2 regions of the Pararoseomonas sp. SCSIO 73927 genome follow, and region 1 is predicted to be linked to the other one. Evidence: riboswitches for the same ligand, from Rfam matches in the RefSeq annotation. Region 1 holds a riboswitch; the other holds the start of a gene.
The links. A riboswitch is a leader RNA that binds a small molecule or an ion and turns the genes downstream of it on or off. The one in region 1 is predicted to bind cobalamin.

Region 1 (9,639 bases):
GATGTGATCGCCGCGCTGGCCTGAGGCGGCCGATGCCGGTGGCGGCACCGCGACGGCGCGGGTCGCCGCCGGGCACGGCCGCGCGCAACAGGATCTGAAGGAGGAACCGGCCATGGTGAAGCCCGATCACAACCCCGGGAAAGCAGGCCAGGCCGGACCCGGCCAGCCGGGCCGACGGGGCCTTCTGGCCGCGGGCAGCCTCGCAGGTCTCGGCGCGGCGCCCGCGAAGGGCGCCGCCCCGTTCCACCGCACCGCCGCGCCGGCCTGGTACCGCTTCGGGCATAGCCGCTTCGAGATGACCGTGGTGTCGGACGGGCCGCTCTCGGTGGGCACGCCCGAGCGCTACGTGCTCGGCGCGGCGAAAGGGGAGATCGCCCGGATGCTGCAGGCTGCCTATCTGCCGACGGACATGGCCGTCATCGGGCAGAACGCGCTGGTGGTGAACACGGGGCGCCACCTCGTGCTCTTCGACACCGGCATGGGCGAGAGCATGGGATCCTGGAGCCGCATGTTCGGTCCGGGAACAGGGCGCCTGCTGGCCAACCTTCACGCCGCGGGCATCGATCCCGGCGCGATCGACCTCGTCGCCCTGACGCACCCGCATTCCGATCACTGCTGGGCGCTGACGGATGCGGAGGGCCGGCCGAACTTCCCGAACGCGCAGGTGGCGCTGAGCGAGGCGGACCTCGCCTTCTGGACCGACGACGGCAACAAGCGGGGACCGGAGGTCATGGCCGCCCGGATCGAAGGCGCGAAGCGAAACCTCGGCGCCTACCGCGACCGGCTGGTCATGGTCCGCGATGGGCAGGAGGTCGTCCCCGGCGTCACGCCGATCGCCGCCCCCGGGCACACGGTCGGCCACACGATGTACGCGATCGAGTCCGAGGGGAAGCTGCTCGTCAACACGGGCGACCTGGCGAACCATCACGTCCTGCTGCTTCGCAGGCCGCGCTGGGAGGTGGCGGCGGACACGGACCGGGGTCTCGCGGCCCGCACGCGCGAGCGGATGCTCGACCGGCTCGCGACCGATCGCACGGCCATCCTCGCCTGGCACTTCCCCTGGCCCGGCCACGGGCACATCGCGCGGCTCGGCGACGGGTACGAGTACGTCCCGCTTCCCCGGGAGGTTTCGGGCCTCTAGACGCCGGCACCCCGCACGGACCTGCGGCTGGAGCGCGCGCGGCAACGGTCCCGGCGTTTGGGCCGCGACCCTCAGGCCTTCAGGGCGCGGCGGACCGGGGCGCTGCCGCCAGCCGGCGCGCACGGCGGCTGGCAAGGAGCCCGTGCCCGGGCGCGAGGACCAGGGCCAGAGCGAAGAGAGCCGAGAGCACCACGACGATGCTGCCGGAGGGCGAGACGTTGAGGTGAAAGCTCAGCAGGATGCCGAGAAGGTTGGAGCCGATGGCGGCGGCCGTGGCGATCGCGGACATGCGCCCGAACCGGTCCGAGAGCAGGTAGCCGATGCACCCGGGCGTGATCAGCAGCGCCACCACCATGAGGACGCCCACCGCCTGAACCCCCGCCACCACGGCGGCCGAGAGCAGCGCGAGGAAGAGGGTGCGCAGCACCTCGACGTTCAGCCCGATTCCCTGCGCATGGGCCGGGTCGAAGCAGAACAGCTTCAGGTCCCGCCCCTTCAGCACCAGCACGCCGAGGGTGGCGCCGCTGACGGCCAGGGTCTGCCACAGATCCTCCGGCTCGATGCCGAGGATGTTGCCGAACAGGATGTGGGTGACGTGCGCCTCCGTGGTCAGGAAGGCGAGCATCACCAAGCCGGCGGCGAACATGCCGGTGAAGACCACGCCCAGCGCCGCATCCTCCTTCACCCGGCTGTGACTCCCCACGAAACCCGCGCCGAGCGCGCAGGCCATGCCGGCGAGGAAGGCGCCGAGCGCCAGCGGCAGCCCGGCGGCGGAGGCCAGCACCACGCCCGGCAGCACGGCGTGGGAGATGGCGTCCCCCAGCAGGGACCAGCCCTTCAGCACGATGTAGCAGGAGAGCAGCGCGCAGGCGGCCGCCACCAGCGACCCGACGCCCATCGCTTCCAGCATGAAGGGGTAGCGGAAAGGGGCGAGGAAGGCCTCGATCATGCCGGCTGCCCGCCCCCGGCCGCCTGCCGCCTTGACCGCCGCCCGGCCAGGAGCCCGTGCCGCGGCGCCAGCACGAGGACGGCCGTGAAGATCAGCGCCTGCAGCGAGACGATCACGCCGCCCGTGGAGCCGTCCAGGAAAAAGCTGAGCCAGGCGCCGGTGAAGGCCGTTCCCGCGCCGATCGCGGTCGCGCCCGCCATCATCCGCCCGAAGCGGTCCGTCAGCAGGTAGGCCGTGGCGCCGGGCGCCACGAGCATGGCGATGACCAGCACCGCGCCCACCGCCATCATGGCCGCCACCGCCACCGCGGCGACGCAGCCCAGCAGCAGCACCTGCAGCAGCCGCGTGTCCAGCCCGATCGCGCGGGCGTGGCCAGCGTCGAAGGCCCAGAGGATCATGTCGCGCCCCCGCAGGGCCATCGCCAGCAGCACCCCCGCGGCGACGAGCATCATCTGGACGGCATCCTCCGGCGCGATGCCCAGCACGTTGCCGAAGATGATCGTCTGCAGGCGGATGTTGCTGGGATAGAGGGTCAGCAGCACTAGGCCCAGGCCGAAGAAGGCGGTGAAGACCACGCCGATCGCCGCGTCCTCCCGGATGCGGCTGTTGCGCCGGACGAAGCCCATGAACCAGGCCGCGAGCATGCCGGATGCGAAGGCGCCCAGCGCGAAGGGAAGGCCGAGGATCCAGGCCAGCGCCACGCCGGGCACCACGGCGTGTGACAGCGCGTCCCCCAGCAGCGACCAGCCCTTCAGCGCCACGAAGCAGGACAGCAGGCCGCAGACGCCGCCTATGACGGTGCTGACGAGCATGGCGTTGCGCATGTACTCGTACTCGAAGGGGATCAGCAGGCCTTCCGTCACGGCCGCTCCCTCACGCTTCCGGCCGCAGCCGGCCGAGCACGCTTCCGTCGGCGCCGACGACCAGCCGCTCGCCCCCCGTGCCCTCGACCAGCGTCACCACCTCGCCCGCCCGGCCGGCCGGGTGGCCGCCGGCGGATCCGCCGAAGGCGTGGGCGAGCCCGGCGGGGGTGAAGACCTCCTCCGTCGGGCCGGAGGCCAGCACCGTGCCCTTCACCAGCGCCACCCGGTCGCAGAACTGCGGCACGCTCGCGAGGTCATGGGTGGAGACGAGGATGATCCGCCCCTCCGCGCGCAGGTCGCGCAGCAGCTCCATGATCGCTTCCTGTGTCGTCACATCCACGCCGCCGAAGGGCTCGTCCAGCAGGATCAGGCGCCCGTCCTGGGCCAGGGCGCGGGCCAGGAACACGCGCTTCTTCTGGCCGCCGGAGAGCTGGCCGATTTGCCGGTCGGCGAAGCCCTCCATGCCCACGCGGCGCAGCCCCTCCTCCACCGCCGCCCGGTCCGCCGCCGACGGGATGCGGACGGTGTTCATGTAGCCGTAGCGGCCCATCATCACGACGTCCCGCACGCTGACCGGAAAGGCCCAGTCCACCTCCTCGTTCTGCGGCACATAGGCGACGAGGTTGCGCCGCTGCGCCGCGGAGACCGGCAGGCCCGCGATCCGGACGCTGCCGGATGCCGGCCGCACCATGCCCATCACCGCCTTGAACAGCGTGGACTTCCCGGCGCCGTTGACGCCGAGCAGCCCGCAAACCGTCGGGCCGTCCAGCCGCAAGGTGGCGTCCCGCAGCGCCACCTGGCCGTTCGGGTAGGCCACGGTCACCCCTTCCACCCGCAGGTCCAGCCCGGCCGGCTCCCGCGCGCCGGCCTCCCCCACGCGCGGCGCGGCGGCGTCCCGGGTGAAGAGGCGGCGGCCCAGACCCAGGAAGCCCAAGGCGGGAACGTCCCGCCGCGGCAGGGCCGCGGCACGGGCGGAAGACATGATCATCGGCGGTTCCCTAGCGCGCTGCCTGCGCCTGGAACGCGCGAAGGATCGTGTTGGCGTTGTATTCCAGCAGCTTCAGGTAGCTCGGCGCGTCGCCGCCCCCCTCCGTCAGGCTGTCCACGTACAGCACGCCGCCGAACGTGGCGCCCGCCTCCCGCGCCACCTGGCGCATGGCGCGGTCGCTCACCGTGCTCTCGCAGAAGGCGACGGGGATGCGGTTGCGGCGCACCGTGTCCACCACGCGGCGGATCTGCCGAGGCGTGCCCTCCTCCTCCGCGTTGATCGGCCAGAGGTAGAGCTCCTGCATCCCATAGTTCCGCGTGAGGTAGGAGAAGGCGCCCTCGCAGCTCACCAGCCAGCGGCGGTCGTCGGGGATGCGCGACAACCGCTCGCGGATCGGGGCGTCGAGCGCCCGGATCTCCGCGGTGTAGCGCGCGGCATTGGCGTTGTAGGTCTCCGCGTTGCGGGGATCGGCCGCGGCCAGGGCGCGGCGGATGTTCTCCACGTAGACCACCGCGTTGGCCGGGGACATCCAGCCATGCGGGTTGGGGCGCCCGGCATAGGGCCCCTCGGCAATGTTGATGCCCGTGATGCCCTCGGTCAGCACGGCGGAGGGAACGTCGCGCACGCGCTGGAAGAAGCGCTCGAACCAGCGCTCCAGCCCCATGCCGTTCCACAGCACCAAGTCGGCCGACTGGGCCTTCACCACGTCCTGCGGGGTCGGCTCGTAGTCGTGGATCTCGGCGCCCGGGCGGGTGATCGATTCCACCACCGCCGCCTCGCCCGCCACGTTCCGGGCCATGTCCTGCAGGATGGTGAAGGTGGTCACCACGCGCAGCGGGCGGGTCCGCGCCTCCTGCGCGGCCGCCTTCCCGCCACCGGCCAGCAGGGCGAGGCCGAGCACCGCCATGCCGGCCAGCCGCCTGGTCACCCCGAAATGCATCCTCGTCTCCCCTGTTTTCGCAGCCATCCGGCGGCGCCCGGCGAACGGCACCAGCCGGCAGCATCCGGCGGGTAGCGCCGCGCCGCGATGATGTAGCCCCGGCTACAACTCTTGCAGTGTTCCACCATCTGGACACGGTTGCAACACCGTCGCCATCACAGGTAGTTTGGTGCCCTCCATGACCGCCCAGGACATCAAGCGCGGGCCGCGCGGCCGGAAGCCGCCCGCCGCGGAGGACCTACCTGCCGAGATGCCGGAAGAGGGCGCCCAGGCGGCCCGGCACGCCTCCGCGCGCGCGGGCCGCGCCTCTGCCGTGCTGGAGGACTACGTCGAGCTGATCGACGACCTTCTGGAGACGGAGGGCGAGGCCCGGCCGACCGACCTGGCCCGCCGCCTCGGCGTCTCCCACGCCACCGCTATCAAGAGCATCTCCCGCCTCAAGGCGCTTGGGCTGGCCCAGTCCAAGCCCTACCGGAGCGTGTTCCTGACCCCGGACGGGCACGCCCTGGCCCGCAAGGTCCGGGTCCGGCACCGGGTGGTAGTGGACCTGCTGAAGGCCGTGGGGGTCCCGCCCGAGGTCGCGGAGAGCGACGCGGAAGGCCTGGAGCACCACGTTAGCGACGCGACACTGGAAGCGTTCGCGGCCTTCCTCCGCCAGCACTGACCGCCCAGGAAGTGCGCGCTGCCGGACCGCGTGGCCCGGGCTGTTGCGGCGAAGCGCCCGCTCATCGAGGGCACCTCGCCGCCTCGCCGCCTCGCCGCCTCTCAGCCCCGGCCCGGCCTGACCGTCAGGACGCGCCGGAGCACCGGCCTCGGCTCAGTGCCGGTGGCCCTGCCCCACCGGGCCGGACGCGCCGGCGGCCTGCACCGCCAGCTGCACGGACACCGCGCCGGCCCGCTCGAACTGAAGGGTCAGCGGCACCGTGGCGCCGGGCCGCGCGGCCTCCGCCAGGCCGATGAGCATGATGTGCATCCCGCCCGGCCGGAGCGTCACGCTGCCGCCCGCCGGCACCTCCACCGCCTGCACGGGCTGCATCCGCATCACGTCCCCGTCGCGCACCGTCGTGTGCAGCTCCACCGCGCGGGCGGCCGGGCTGCTGGCGGAGAGGAGGCGGTCCGGCCCCGTGCCGGCGTTGCGGAGGGTGAGGAAGGCGCCACCCGTGCCGCCCTGGATCGCCGCGCGCATCCAGGGCTGCTCGACGGCGACGCCGCCGGAGGAGGGCTGCTGCGCGGCGGCGAGGGCGGGCGCGAGGGCGATAGCTGCGATCGCGGCGCGACGGGTGAGGAACATGGTCGGGTCTCCTGCTAGGTCATGCTCCCGGCCGGGCCGGGCCGCCACGGGCGGCGGGCATCGGCACGGCAGCCGGGTCGGGAAGAGGTAATGGGTTGGTGGGCGGGGAGCACGGCAGGGTTCGGTCCGGCCCCATGATCCTGTCCCTGCCTACCGGCGGCCTGCGGCCCGATGGCGGGAAGGCGACCTCGCCCCGGCATCGGTCGCAGCCTAGCGAAGCGGCAGCGCTCCGTCACGGGCGGACGGGCCTGGGCGGACGATCCCGGGCAGACAAGCCTGGTCCGGAACCTTGCCGAGCGGCCAGCCGTGAAGGCCTCTCCACATCCATTTGACGCCCCCTGGCCCCGCCCCTTACACCGGCATCGCTGGTGCCCGGGAGGGCTTCAAGGGAACATGGCGAAAGACCATGGCTGCCCCCGCAGACCTCGGCGCGGAGCCGACCCCGACCTGCCGCCGGATCGCACCGGACCGGTGGCGCGGGGCGGCGAGGCGCGCGCGAGGAGACCTGCCAGCACGACCTTGGCGCGCTGCCCGGGAACGGGGTTCTTCCGGGGTTCGGCCGTGACGTTGACCTTCGACCTCAGGATGCCCAGCCATGTCCCATTCGGACACGATTGACCGGCCGCGCGCCGCCAGCTTCCCCAGCTTCCGCGCCGACCATGTCGGCAGCCTCCTGCGGCCGCAGGCGCTGCGCGAGGCCCGCGCCGCCCGTGCCGAGGGGCGCCTCGACGCCGCCGGGCTGCGCGCGGTGGAGGACGAGCAGATCGCCCGCGCCATCGCGAAGCAGGAGGAGGTCGGCCTGCGCGCCGCGACGGATGGCGAGTACCGCCGCGCCTACTGGCACTACGACTTCCTCGGCGGCCTCGAGGGCATCGAGATCTACGAGCCCGAGGACAAGGTGGCCTTCAAGGGCGCGACCCTCGGCCATAAGCTGCGGGTGAACGGCAAGATCGGCTGGAAGCCCAGCATGATCGAGGATTTCCGCTACACCGCCTCCCGCACGCGCACGGCGATCCCGAAGCAGACGATCCCCTCCCCCAGCGTCGTGCACTTCCGTGGCGGGCGTGAGGCGATCGACCGTTCCGTCTACCCGCACATGGACGAGTTCTTCGGCGACCTCGGCGCGACCTATGAGGAGGCGGTCGGCGCCTTCTACGCGGCCGGCTGCCGCTACCTGCAGCTGGACGAGGTGAACATCGCCTATCTTTGCGACCCCCAGCAGATCGAGGGGCTGAAGCGCCGCGGCGAGCACGTTGAGGGGCTGCTGCAGATCTACGCCGACATGATCAACCGCGCGACGCGCGCGCGGCCGAAGGACATGGCGATGTCCATGCATCTCTGCCGCGGCAACTTCCAGTCCACCTTCATCGCGACCGGCGGCTACGAGCCGGTGGCCGAGGTGCTGTTCAACGCGATCGACGTGGACGCCTACTTCATGGAGTTCGACGACGAGCGCTCCGGCGGCTTCGAACCGCTGCGCTTCGTGCCGCGCGGCAACAAGGTGGTGGTGCTGGGCATCATGACCAGCAAGACCGGCGAGTTGGAGAGCAAGGACGAGCTGAAGCGCCGCTTGGACGACGCCTCAAAGTTCCTGCCGATGGAACAGCTGGCCATCAGCCCGCAATGCGGCTTCGCCAGCACGCAGGAGGGCAACAAGCTCTCCGAGGAGCAGCAATGGGCGAAGCTGCGCCTGGTGGCGGAACTGTCCGAGGAACTCTGGGGCCGCTGAGTCCAGGTCGGGCCGGGGAGCACGCTCCCCGGCCCCCTTACCCTGCCCTGCCCCTTACCCTGCCCGGGACACGCCCAGGAAGCGCTCCAGCGCCGCAGCGTCCTCCCGCAGCGCCGCGCTCTCGGCCCGGTGCACCACGCGCCCGCGCTCCAGGATCACCGCCTCGTCCGTCACGCCCAGGATCTTGCGGGCGTGCTGCTCCACGACGAGGGCGGAAAGCCCCTCCTCCCGCATGATCCGGCGCAGCGCCGCCAGCACCTCTTCCACGATCACCGGCGCCAGCCCCTCGGTGGGTTCGTCCAGCAGCAGCAGGCGCGGGTTCAGCACCAGCGCCCGGCCGATCGCCAGCATCTGCTGCTCCCCGCCCGAGAGCTGGTCGCCCCCGTTGCGCCGCCTCTCCCGCAGCCGGGGGAACAGGGCATAGACCCGCTCCACGTCCCACGGCCCGGGGCGCGCGACGGCGGTCAGGTTCTCCTCCACGGTGAGGGACCGAAAGATGTTGCGCTCCTGCGGCACCCAGCCAATTCCGGCGCGCGCGCGCCGATCCGGCGGAAGGGCGGTGATGTCGCGCCCGGCCAGCGCCACGCTGCCGACGGTGCGGCGGGTCAGCCCGACGATGCTGTTCAGCAGCGTCGTCTTGCCCATGCCGTTGCGGCCGAGCACGGCCATCGACCGCCCTTCCGCCAGGGTCAGGTCGATCCCGTGCAGCACCGCGGCGCCGCCATAGCCGGCGGAGAGGCCATTGACGGCGAGCAGCTCAGCCATGCCCGCCCTCCCCGAGATAGACGGCGCGCACGCGGGGATCGGCGGCCACCTCGGCCGGCGTGCCCTCCATCAGCACGGCGCCCGCGACCAGCACGGTGATGCGCTCGGCGAAGCGGAAGACCAGGTCCATGTCGTGCTCGATCAGCAGCACCGCCACCTCGCGCGGAAGTGCCGCGACGGCGGCCAGGATGTCCTCCCGCTCCGCCTCCGGCACGCCCGCGGCGGGCTCGTCCAGCAGCAGCACGCGCGGCCGGGCGGCGATGGCCAGCGCCACCTCCAGCAGCCGCTGGCGGCCATAGGGCAGGTCGCCGACGCGGCGCCCCATGGCGTCGGCCAGCCCGAAGCGGCCGAGGATCTCCGCCGCCTCCTCCGCCACGTGCCCTGCCCCTGGGCCACCACGGCCCAGGCGGCGCCACCACCCGCCATCCAGCCCCATGCGGCGCGAGACGGCGATGGAGACGCTCTGCAGCGGCGTCATCTCCGGGAAGAGCTGGTTGATCTGGAAGGTGCGGGACAGGCCGCGCCGCACGCGCCGGTCCTGCGCCAGCCCCGTCACCTCCTCACCCCCCATCAGGATGCGGCCGGCACCGGGGCGCAGCACGCCCGTCAGCAGGTTGACCAGCGTGGTCTTCCCCGCGCCGTTCGGCCCGATCAGCGCGTGCCGTGCGCCTGGGAGCAGGGAGAGGCTCACCTTATCGGTCGCCAGGAAGGCGCCGAAACGGTGCGTCAGCCCGATCGTCTCCAGCGCGGGATTCACGGCGCGGCGCCCTCTGCCGGGCGGCGCAGCCGGGCTATCCAGGCGCGCGGCCTGTCCCGCCCCAGCAGCACCAGCACGACCAGCAGCGCGCCGATCCAGAACTGCCAGTACTGCGGCGTGAGGCTGGAGAGCAGGTCCTGCATCAGCTTGAACACCACCGCGCCGACCAGCCCGCCGTAGAGCCAGCCCACCCCGCCGATCAGGAGCACCAGCAGC
Region 2 (9,639 bases), 2.3 Mb from region 1:
TCTCCGTGGCCAGCCGGCGGCGGCGCGCTTGGGCGTAGGCCACGTCCACCGGGGCGAAGCCGCGCGCATCGGCGGTGCCGAGGGTGCGGCGCTCCTTGCGGGACTTGTCCACGCGCTTCGTCTGCAGCGCGGCCAGGTAGTCGTCGAAGCCGTTGCCGACGACCTTGTCCATCAGGTGCAGCCCGTCGAAAGCATCGCGCGCGTAGGCGACGCGGCCGGAGGCGTAGGCCTTCACGCAGTCGTCCTCCACGTAGTTGCGCGTCAGCGCCGCGCCGCCGAGCATCACGGGGATGTCGAGGCCGATGCGCGTCATCTCCTCCAGGTTCTCGCGCATCACGACGGTGGACTTCACCAGCAGGCCGGACATGCCGATGGCGTGCGCGCGGTGCTCCTTCGCCGCGGCCACCATGTCCGCCAGCGGCACCTTGATGCCGAGGTTGACGACCCGGTAGCCGTTGTTGGTGAGGATAATGTCCACGAGGTTCTTGCCGATGTCGTGCACGTCGCCCTTCACGGTGGCGAGCACGATGGTGCCCTTCTCCTGCCCCTCGGCCCGCTCCATGTGGGGCTCCAGATAGGCGACGGCCGCCTTCATCGTCTCCGCGCTCTGCAGCACGAAGGGAAGCTGCATCTTGCCGGCGCCGAAGAGCTCGCCCACCACCTTCATCCCGTCGAGCAGGATGTTGTTGATGATCTCGATCGGCGCGATGCCCTTCGCCAGCGCATCGGCCAGCTCGTCGTCCAGGCCCTTGCGGTCGCCTTCGACGATGCGGTCCTTCAGGCGGCCCTCGACCGTCTCGGCCTTCTTCTTCGCGCCCGTGTCGGCGGCCTTCCGGCCGGCGAAGATCTCCAGCAGCTTCTGCAGGGGATCGTAGTCCTCGGTCCGGCGGTCGAAGATCAGGTCCTCGGCGACCTTCACCTCCTCGGCCGGGATCTGGTGCAGGGGCTTGATCTTGGAGACGTGGACGATGGCGCCCGTCATACCCGCCTTCACGGCGTGGTCGAGGAAGACCGAGTTCAGCACGTGCCGAGCGGCCGGGTTCAGGCCGAAGGAGATGTTGGACAGGCCGAGCATGATCTGGATGTCCGGGAAACGCTCCCGGATCATGCGGATGCCGTCCAGCGTCCAGACGCCGAGCTTGCGGTCGTCCTCATTCCCCGTCGCGATGGTGAAGGTCAGGGGGTCGATCATCAGGTCGGACTGCGGCAGCCCGTGACGGTCGCAGGCGAACTCCACCAGCCGGGTGGCGATCCGCAGCTTGTCCTCGGCGGTCTTGGCCATGCCCACCTCGTCGATGGTGAGCGCGATCACGGCGGCGCCGAACTTCTTGGCGAGGATCATGCGGTCCGTCGCGTGCCCCTCGCCGTCCTCGAAGTTGATCGAGTTGATGATGGGCTTGCCGCCATGCAGTTTCAGCGCCGCCTCGATAACCGGCGTCTCGGTGGAATCGATCACCAGCGGCGCGTTCACGCTGCTGGTGAAGCGCCGGACCACCTCGTTCATCTCCTCCATCTCGTTGCGGCCGACGAAGGCGGTGCAGATGTCGAGGGAGTTCGAGCCCTCGCCGATCTGGTCGCGGCCCATGGTGACGCAACCGTCCCAGTCATGCGCCGCCTGCCTCTCCCGCCAGGCCTTGGAGCCGTTCGCGTTGCAGCGCTCGCCGATGGAAAAGTAGCTGTTCTCCTGCCGCAGGGGCACCGGGGCGTAGAGGGACGCAACGGAGGGAACCCAGACCGGGCTGCGCCGCACCGGCGCCGGCCGGTGTGCGGCCCCGCCGCGCTTGCGCAGCATCGCGTCCAGCGCCGCAATATGCGGGGTGGAGGTACCGCAGCAGCCGCCGATGAGGTTCAGCCCGTCCTCGGTGACGAAGCGCTCCATCCAGCTCGCCAGCTCGGAGGGGCCGAGCGGGTAGTGGGTCTTGCCGTCCACCAGCTCCGGAAGCCCGGCATTGGGCTGGCAGGAGAGCAGGCCCGGCCAGTTCTGGGAGAGCCAGCGGACGTGCTCCGCCATTTCCTGCGGGCCGGTGGCGCAGTTCAGCCCCATCAGGTCCACGTCGAGCGAGTGCACCACCGCCGCGGCGGCGCCGATGTCGGGCCCGACCAGCAGGGTGCCAGTCGTCTCCACCGTCACCTGCACGAAGATCGGGATGTCGGACTTCGCCTCGGCGCGCGCGATCTTGGCCGCGTTCACCGCGGCCTTGATGAAGAGCGTGTCCTGGTTCGTCTCGGTCAGCAGCGCGTCCGCCCCGCCCGCGATGAGGCCGCGGCACTGGGTGAGGAGCGCCGCCTCCAGCGCGTCGTAGGTGACGTTGCCGAGGGAGGGCAGCTTCGTCCCCGGCCCGATATCGCCGATCACCCAGCGGTGGCGCCCGTCGGCGAAGCCCTCCGCCGCCTCCCGCGCGAGTTCCACCGCCACCTTGTTCAGCTCGAAGGCGCGGTCCTCCAGCTCGAACTCCCCGAGCGTGATGGGAGAGCCGCCGAAGGTGTTGGTCAGCACCATGTCGGCGCCGGCCTCGTAGTAGCCCCGATGGATCTCCCGCACGATGTCCGGGCGGGAGAGGACGAGGACGTCGGTGCAGTTCTCCCGGCCCCAGTAGTCCCGGTCCACCTCCAGATCCATGACCTGCACGCGGCTGCCCATCCCGCCGTCGCAGAGGAGCACGCGGTCGCGAAGGGCGTCGAGGAGATGCGGTCGGGACATGGGGCAATGGTCCTGCACGACAGTTCCGGAAGCGGCCGACGCCGCCCGGAACCGGTCCCGGCAGGATAATCAGGCCACTTCCCAGTCCCATACTCTCTTAAAGATATCCTTATGTCCAGTGCCGGGCGCGTGCTGCTGGCCGGACCAGGGGGCTTTGCCCCCTGGAACCCCCACCAGGAGGCTGAGCCTCCTGGACCTGCATCGGGCTGCCGCGGGACTGACCGGATGGGTCAGCCCTCCACGACCGGCACCCTTCCTGCCCCCGCAGTCGCCTCGGCTCCAAGAGCCGAGGCGCACCGTCAGCCGGGCAAAGGCCAAAGCCTAGAAGAAGATGATGGTGAGGGGTCCGGGGAGAGGAAGAATTCCTTCTTCCTCTCCCTGGCCACGGACCGGAACCGAGGGATTAGAACGTCCCGCGGATTCCTGCCAGCGCGCTCCGCCCCGGGATGACGAAGCCGTTTGCCGGCTCGTAGCGGGAGTTGCCGAGGTTCCGGATCTCCACGAAGCCCGAGACCTTCTCGATCACCGGCACCGTGGCGGTGAGGTTGAACACCGTGCCGGCGCGGTTCTTCCCCGGTGCCGTGATGGAGGTGCCGTCGTCGTTGTAGCGGGCGAAGGCGCCTTCGGGGGAGGGTCCGGTGTAGATCAGCTCGGGCACCACGGTCACGCGGCCGCCCTGCGGCCCGCCCCAGGGCACGGGCGCGGAGAGGCGGGCGGTCAGGGTGGCGAGGTTGCGCGCGCGCCGGGCCAGGGGCTGGTCGTTGGTGGTGTCGCGCGCCTCCTGCACGGTCCAGGTGCCGGTGAGGGAGAGCCAGTCGGCGGGCCGCACCGTGAGGGAGAACTCCCCGCCGCGGATCCGCGCGCGCTCGACGTTGAGCAGGGTGGTGAAGCTCGCGTCGTAGTTGATCAGGTTCCTCAGCCGGTTGTCGAAGTAGAGGGCCGAGACCGTGGCCCAGGAGGTCACGTCCGTCTCGATGCCGGCCTCCCAGGAGAAGCTCTCCTCCGGCTTCAGGTCCGGGTTGCCCTGGAAGAAGCCGGTGATGGTGCCGAAGCGCTGGAAGAGGGAGGGGGCCTTGAAGGCGGTGCCGGCGGAGGAGCGCAGGCGGGAGGCGATCTCGGGAAGGGCGAGCACGCCGCCGAGGCGCCAGCTCGTGAAGCCGTCGTAGTCCTCCGGCCCGTCGTGCCGCAGGCCGGCGTTCAGGTCCAGGCGGTCGAAGAGACGCCCCTGGGCCGAGACGTAGCCGGCGGCGGAGCGCTGGGAGGCGTCCACGGTCGTGCGGAAGAAGGCGGAGCCGTTCGCGCTGTCGGCGGTCTCCTTCTCCCACTGGCCGCCGAACAGCACCGCCACGTCGGTCAGGGCGCCGGCATTCGGCAGGCGCACGGTGTTGTCGAAGAACACCGCCCGCCGCTCGGCGCGGTAGAGGTCGTCCGCCGTGGCGAAGGGGTTCGCCACGTCCGGCAGGTTGGTGTAGCGGCGCCGGTTGTGGCTGCCGGAGAGGGTAAGGCGCGTGCTCCAGGCGCCGCCGAACAGGTCCGCCGTGCCGCGCAGGTAGCCGAACCAGGACCGGTCCTGGGCGGTGTAGTTCGGGTCGTCGTTCGGCACGTTGTCGAGGCCGAGCGTGTTCTCCCGGCCGCGCACGAAGCCCTCGATCCGGGTACGGCCAAGGAACTCGCCCGGCACCGTCTCGCCGAGGGTCAGGCCGAGCCGGGCCGTGCCGACGGCGGAGCGCAGCCCGTCCCGCTCCCCGAGGTTGTTCGTGAAGCGCGGGGCTACGGCGTTGCTGCCGCGGGTGGAGAGGCTCTGGCCGGTGAGCTGGTAGTCGAAGGCGCCGAGGGTGCCGCCCACGCCGGCGTGGCCGCGCACCGTGGAGCGGCTGCCGCCCGCGGCCTCAAAATAGGGCGCCGCGGCGCGGTCGGCCGGGGCGGCGCGGGTGATGAGGTTCACCACGCCGCCGATCGCGGCGGAGCCGTAGACGGAGGAGGCGGGGCCGCGCACCACCTCGATCCGCTCGATGTCGCCCAGCAGCTCGTTGCCGAAGTTGAAGGCGCCGTTCGGGTCCGAGGGGTCGTTGATCGGCACGCCGTTCAGCAGCACCAGCACCTGGCGCGCGTTGGTCCCGCGCGCGAAGCCGGAGGCCTGCTGGCCGAGGCCGCCGGACTGCACGAGCCGGAAGCCCGGCACGACCGCCAGGGCCTCGGCGAGGGTGGTGTACCCGTTCTCCTCGATGGTCCGGCGGTCGATCACCGTGACGGCGGCGGGGATGCGCTCCTGCGGCGTCGGGACGCGGGTTGCGGTCACCACCACCTCGGGCACGGTGGCGGGGTTGGTCGAGACGTCCTGAGCGATGGCCGGCCCCATGGGAGCAATGGCGATCAGGGCGAGGATCCGGCGTTTCATCCCGGGGTGCCTCCGTTGCACGGTCCGCGTTTCGCCCCGGCCAGGGATGGCCGGAACGGGCTTGCGTCGTGCTCGCATGACGGAGGCGCGCCGGATGGCCGGCGCGCCCTGGGTCCGTTTACGCCGGTGCTCCCCGCCCGGCACGCGCGAGACAACATCTGCGCCGGCCGGTCTCCTGGCTCGCGACGTGGCGGGCACGCGCCCGCCTGACGGTCCCGCCTTCTCGCGCCGGTGGGCGCAATGGCATCGGGGGCCGTCGCCGTCGCCTACAGTTGCGGGGGCAGCTGCGGATCGGTGGCGGGGATCGCCACGTCGCGCATTCCCGTTTCAGCCCTTCCGGGCCACCGGCGCATGGGGCGGAACCTATCGACACGAACGCGTGAAGTCCAGGGAGGGGCAGCCCGGCCGGAGTGGCGAGGCGCAGGCGCCACATGCCCGCGCACGGGCGGCACCGCGGCGGCTCCCGCAGCCGGAACGCGGTGGCACCGCGCAACTGGAACGCAGAGCCGCGACGGCGTTTGACACTGATAGCCATTCTCACTTACTTCGCCGCCACACGTCAGCGTGAAGGAGCGGCCTGGTGAGCGTAGCCCGTCGGCAGAATACAGCAGCCCAGGTCGCCCCTCCCGTCAGGGCGACAGGCACGACGGACGGCATCCCCGCGCCCTGTCCGCGCCCGGCGACGGGCACCAGGACCCTCACCGGCGCCGTGGTGGCGTGCGGCCTCGCCCTCTCGGTTCAAGCCCAGGCCCAAGCCCCGGCCCAGGAGGCGACCCGGCAGGTGGCCCAACAGGCGGCCGGAACCGCCACGGGGCAGGCCGCGGCCGGGTCGGGCGCCGCGCCCGTCGCCGTGCCGATGGTGGATGTCACCGCCGCGGGGGCCCCGGGCACCCTGCAGCCGGCCTATGCCGGCGGCCAGGTCGCGCAGGGCGGGTCGCTCGGGCTGCTCGGCAGCCGCAGCCTGATGGACTCCCCCTTCAGCACGACGAGCTTCACGTCGCAGGTCGTGGAGGACCAGCAGGCGCGCACCATCGCCGACACGCTGATCAACGACTCCTCCGTCCGCCTCACCACCGGTGCCAACGGCTTCGACGACACCTTCTCCATCCGCGGCTTCCAGGTGGGATCCTCGGATGTCGGGCTGAACGGCCTGTTCGGGCTGATCTCCTCCAACCGCGCCCAGGCGCAGTACATCGAGCGGATCGAGCTCCTCCGCGGCCCCGGCGCGCTCATCAACGGCATCGCGCCCGGCGGCAGCATCGGCGGCGCGATCAATGTCATCACCAAGCGGGCCGGCGACGACCCGCTGACCCGCCTGACGCCGGTCTTCATCAGCGACGGCAATTTCGGCATCCAGGCCGACCTGGCGCGCCGCTACGGCGCGAACAACGAGTGGGGCGTGCGCTTCAACGGGCTGTACCGCGACGGCGAGGCCTCCATCGAGGACGGCAACCTCCGCAGCGGCCTCGCCGCGCTAGGGCTGGACTATCGCGGGGACCGGTTCCGCCTGTCCGTGGACGGCATCTTCCAGCGTGACGACACCCGGAACTTCCGCCCGCAGCTCACCCTCTCCAGCGCCATTCCCTATATCCCCTCCGTGCCGGATTCGCGCAGCAACTGGTTCCCCGGCACCCGGCTGCGCCAGCAGGACAGCACCATCGCTACCCGGGCCGAGTACGACGTGGCGGACTGGGTGACCGTCTACGGGGCCGTGGGCTACCGCGACGGCTGGAACGAGCAGACCTTCCCCGATTCCCGCCCGGGCGGCGCCAACGAGCTCGGCGACTTCCGGGTCACCAACGCCCTCTACGACTCCTACACGCGGGTCGTCAGCGGGACGGCCGGCGCCAACTTCCGGTTCAACCTCCTCAACGTCGGCCACACCCTCAACCTCGCCTATTCCGGCCTCCGGCAGGATGCGGGCAACGCCTACATCACCTCCGCCATCACCTACCCCTCCAGCATCTACAACCCCTCCTCGCTGCCGCCCATCACCGCCCCGCGCACCGACCCGCGCCGGGCCTCGATCACGGAGTTCTCGAGCTTCGCGCTGGCCGACACGCTCTCCTTCTTCAACGATCGCGTCCTGCTGACCGGCGGCGTGCGCTTCCAGAACGTGCAGGTGAACAGCTACAGCACGGCAACCGGGGCACGGACGAGCCAGTACGACGCCGACGCGACGACGCCCCTCGGCGGCATCGTGGTGAAGCCCTGGCAGAACGTCTCCCTCTACGCGAACTACGCCCAGGGCCTGACCCGCGGCGAGATCGTCGGCCCCGGCTTCAACAACACCGGCGAGGTCCTCGCCCCCTACAAGTCCGAGCAGATCGAGGCCGGCGTCCGCGTGGACTGGGGCAGCGTCACCACCACCGCTTCCGTGTTCCAGATCACCCGGCCAAACGCCATCCGCACCGCGGCCAACAACCGCGCCTATGACGGCGAGCAGCGGAACCGCGGCCTGGAGCTCTCCGCCTTCGGCGAGATCACGCCTGGCCTGCGCGCCCTGGTCAGCGCGACCTTCATCAACCCCGAGCTGACAAGCCCCACCAACCCCGCCGAGCGCGGCAACGACGCGGCGGGCGTGCCGGACAAGACCTTCTCCGGCAGCCTGGACTGGGACGTGCCGGGGGTGCCCGGCCTCGCCCTCAACGGGCGCGTGATTCACACCTCGGGCTCTTACCTCACCACCGCCAACACGCTGCGCTTCGACGGCTGGACGCGGGTGGACTTCGGGGCCCGCTACAGGACGGAGATCGCCAACAAGCCGGTCACGCTGCGCGCCAACCTGGAGAACGCGTTCGGGGCGGATTACTGGCTCACCACCGGCACCTTCGTGACCGTGGGCTCGCCGCGCACCCTCATCGTGTCGGCAGCCTTCGACTTCTGATGGACCTGGGCCTGACAGGTCCGGGACCAGGGGGCGCCGCCCCCTGAAACTCCCGCCAAGGGCCTGAGGCCCTTGGATCCCCTTCTGGCTGCCGCCATGCCGTCCTGAGACGGTGTTTCCGCGGGACGGGCTCCTTCCTGCCTTTGCAGTCGCCTCGGGTCATCGACCCGAGGCGCACCGTCAGCCGAAAGAGACCAGCTACTAGAAAAAGATGATGGTGAGGGGTCCGGGGAGAGGAAGAATTCCTTCTTCCTCTCCCTGGCCACGGACCGGAAGCGAAGGACGGGAACGAGGCCGTGCCGCGATCAGCGCGACAGGATGAACCGCAGCCCGCGCTGCACGGCCACGGGGAAGGCGGACATGTGCCCGTCGTCCGGCAGCGTCTCGAAGCCCAGTTCCAGCCCGGGCAGGGGCCGCAGCCGGTCCGCGAGTTCGCGCGCCCCGTCCACCATCCGCATCATCTCCATGCGCGGTCGCCAAGCCGGGTCGTGCCAGGGCGCGAGGCTCTGCTCGTAGGCGCCCACGGTCATCAGCAGGCGCAGCGGCGCGGGGCGGTCCGTGCGGGCGATGAAGCGCTCCGCCGATGTCAGGACCGCGCTGTCCTCCCACCAGATGGCGGGGCTGCCGGCCACGTAATCCCGGAAGGCGCCGGGCCGGGTGAACAGGGCGTGCAGCGCGAAGAGGCCGCCGAAGGAGTGGCCGAGCACGGCGTGGCGCGAGGCGTCGATCGGCGCCGCGCGACGGGCCAGGGGCTTCACCGTCTCCTCGATGAAGTCGAGCAGCTCGTCCGCGCCGCCCGTGCGCATGGCGGGGCGGCCCTCGGCGGCCGGCATCTCCCGGCCGGGCGGCGGGGTGAGGTCGAAGCTGCGGCGGACGAGGTCGTAGGGGTCGTCCGTCCGGTAGCCGATGCCCGCGACCACGGCGGCGGAGCGGATCCCGGCCTCGCGCGGCAGGAAGGCGAGGACGCGGATTGTGTCCACCACCAGGCCCATCACGGCGTTGGCATCGAGCACGGTGATCATCGGCCATCCCTCGGGCGGGGGCTCGCCGGCGGGGACGTGGAGGAAGACGCGGAAGGGGTGGCCGCCGCGCGATGCCAGCTCGTGCCGGGTGGTGCGGGGGATCGGCTCGGGCGCGGCCTCCTGCGCCCGCGCGAGGGTGGGGCAGGCCAGGGTGGGGCAGGCCAGCGCCGCGAGGAGGGGCGCGAGGCCGCGCCGGCGAAGGGGTACGGGGGGATGGAGGGTGGTCCGGATCATGCGGCCACTCATGCCACAGGGGGCCGCCCCCGTGACCGGATCGCCCCTGCGTTCGGGTGCGCGCGGCGGAACGCCCCTGCCGCGCGGCGCGGGGATGGAGAATCGGGTGCTGCGGCCGGGCCTGCCGGGTTAGGGGCTGCGGCATGACGGCCTGGACGGCGCGCGGCGCGATGGAATGGATTGGCGGGGGCGGCCGCGCGCGCGCCGGCGGCATCGCCGTGCGGGTGGTGGCGGCGATCCTCGGCGGCTACGCGCTGGGGGCCTTGCTCTCCGCCGCACTGGCCGTGGCGCTGCCCCCTGCGTTGGCCATGGGGCGCGCGGACGCGGTGCTGACGGGGATGATGGCGGGGCTGGCCGGGCACGCCGCCGCCGCGATCTGGGTCTTCGCGGCGCGCAG

Region 2: linked by a shared signal. The riboswitch ahead of VQH23_RS04700 (TonB-dependent receptor domain-containing protein) and the one ahead of VQH23_RS19565 (5-methyltetrahydropteroyltriglutamate--homocysteine S-methyltransferase) in region 1 are both predicted to bind cobalamin.

Annotation. Positions count from the first base shown of each region.
Region 1 covers NZ_CP146232.1:4,145,952-4,155,590, reverse strand. The annotation lists gene VQH23_RS19605 (type 1 glutamine amidotransferase domain-containing protein) at 1-24, shown strand, start outside; gene VQH23_RS19600 (MBL fold metallo-hydrolase) at 113-1,141, shown strand; gene VQH23_RS19595 (iron chelate uptake ABC transporter family permease subunit) at 1,221-2,090, opposite strand; gene VQH23_RS19590 (metal ABC transporter permease) at 2,087-2,953, opposite strand; gene VQH23_RS19585 (metal ABC transporter ATP-binding protein) at 2,964-3,941, opposite strand; gene VQH23_RS19580 (metal ABC transporter substrate-binding protein) at 3,952-4,881, opposite strand; gene mntR (manganese-binding transcriptional regulator MntR) at 5,060-5,545, shown strand; gene VQH23_RS19570 (copper chaperone PCu(A)C) at 5,699-6,172, opposite strand; cobalamin riboswitch at 6,522-6,700, shown strand; gene VQH23_RS19565 (5-methyltetrahydropteroyltriglutamate--homocysteine S-methyltransferase) at 6,768-7,901, shown strand; gene VQH23_RS19560 (ABC transporter ATP-binding protein) at 7,956-8,666, opposite strand; gene VQH23_RS19555 (ABC transporter ATP-binding protein) at 8,659-9,423, opposite strand; gene VQH23_RS19550 (branched-chain amino acid ABC transporter permease) at 9,420-9,639, opposite strand, start outside.
Region 2 covers NZ_CP146232.1:983,944-993,582, forward strand. The annotation lists gene metH (methionine synthase) at 1-2,701, opposite strand, end outside; gene VQH23_RS04700 (TonB-dependent receptor domain-containing protein) at 3,105-5,099, opposite strand; cobalamin riboswitch at 5,247-5,463, opposite strand; gene VQH23_RS04705 (TonB-dependent siderophore receptor) at 5,680-7,986, shown strand; gene VQH23_RS04710 (alpha/beta hydrolase-fold protein) at 8,292-9,242, opposite strand; gene VQH23_RS04715 (DUF3649 domain-containing protein) at 9,386-9,639, shown strand, end outside.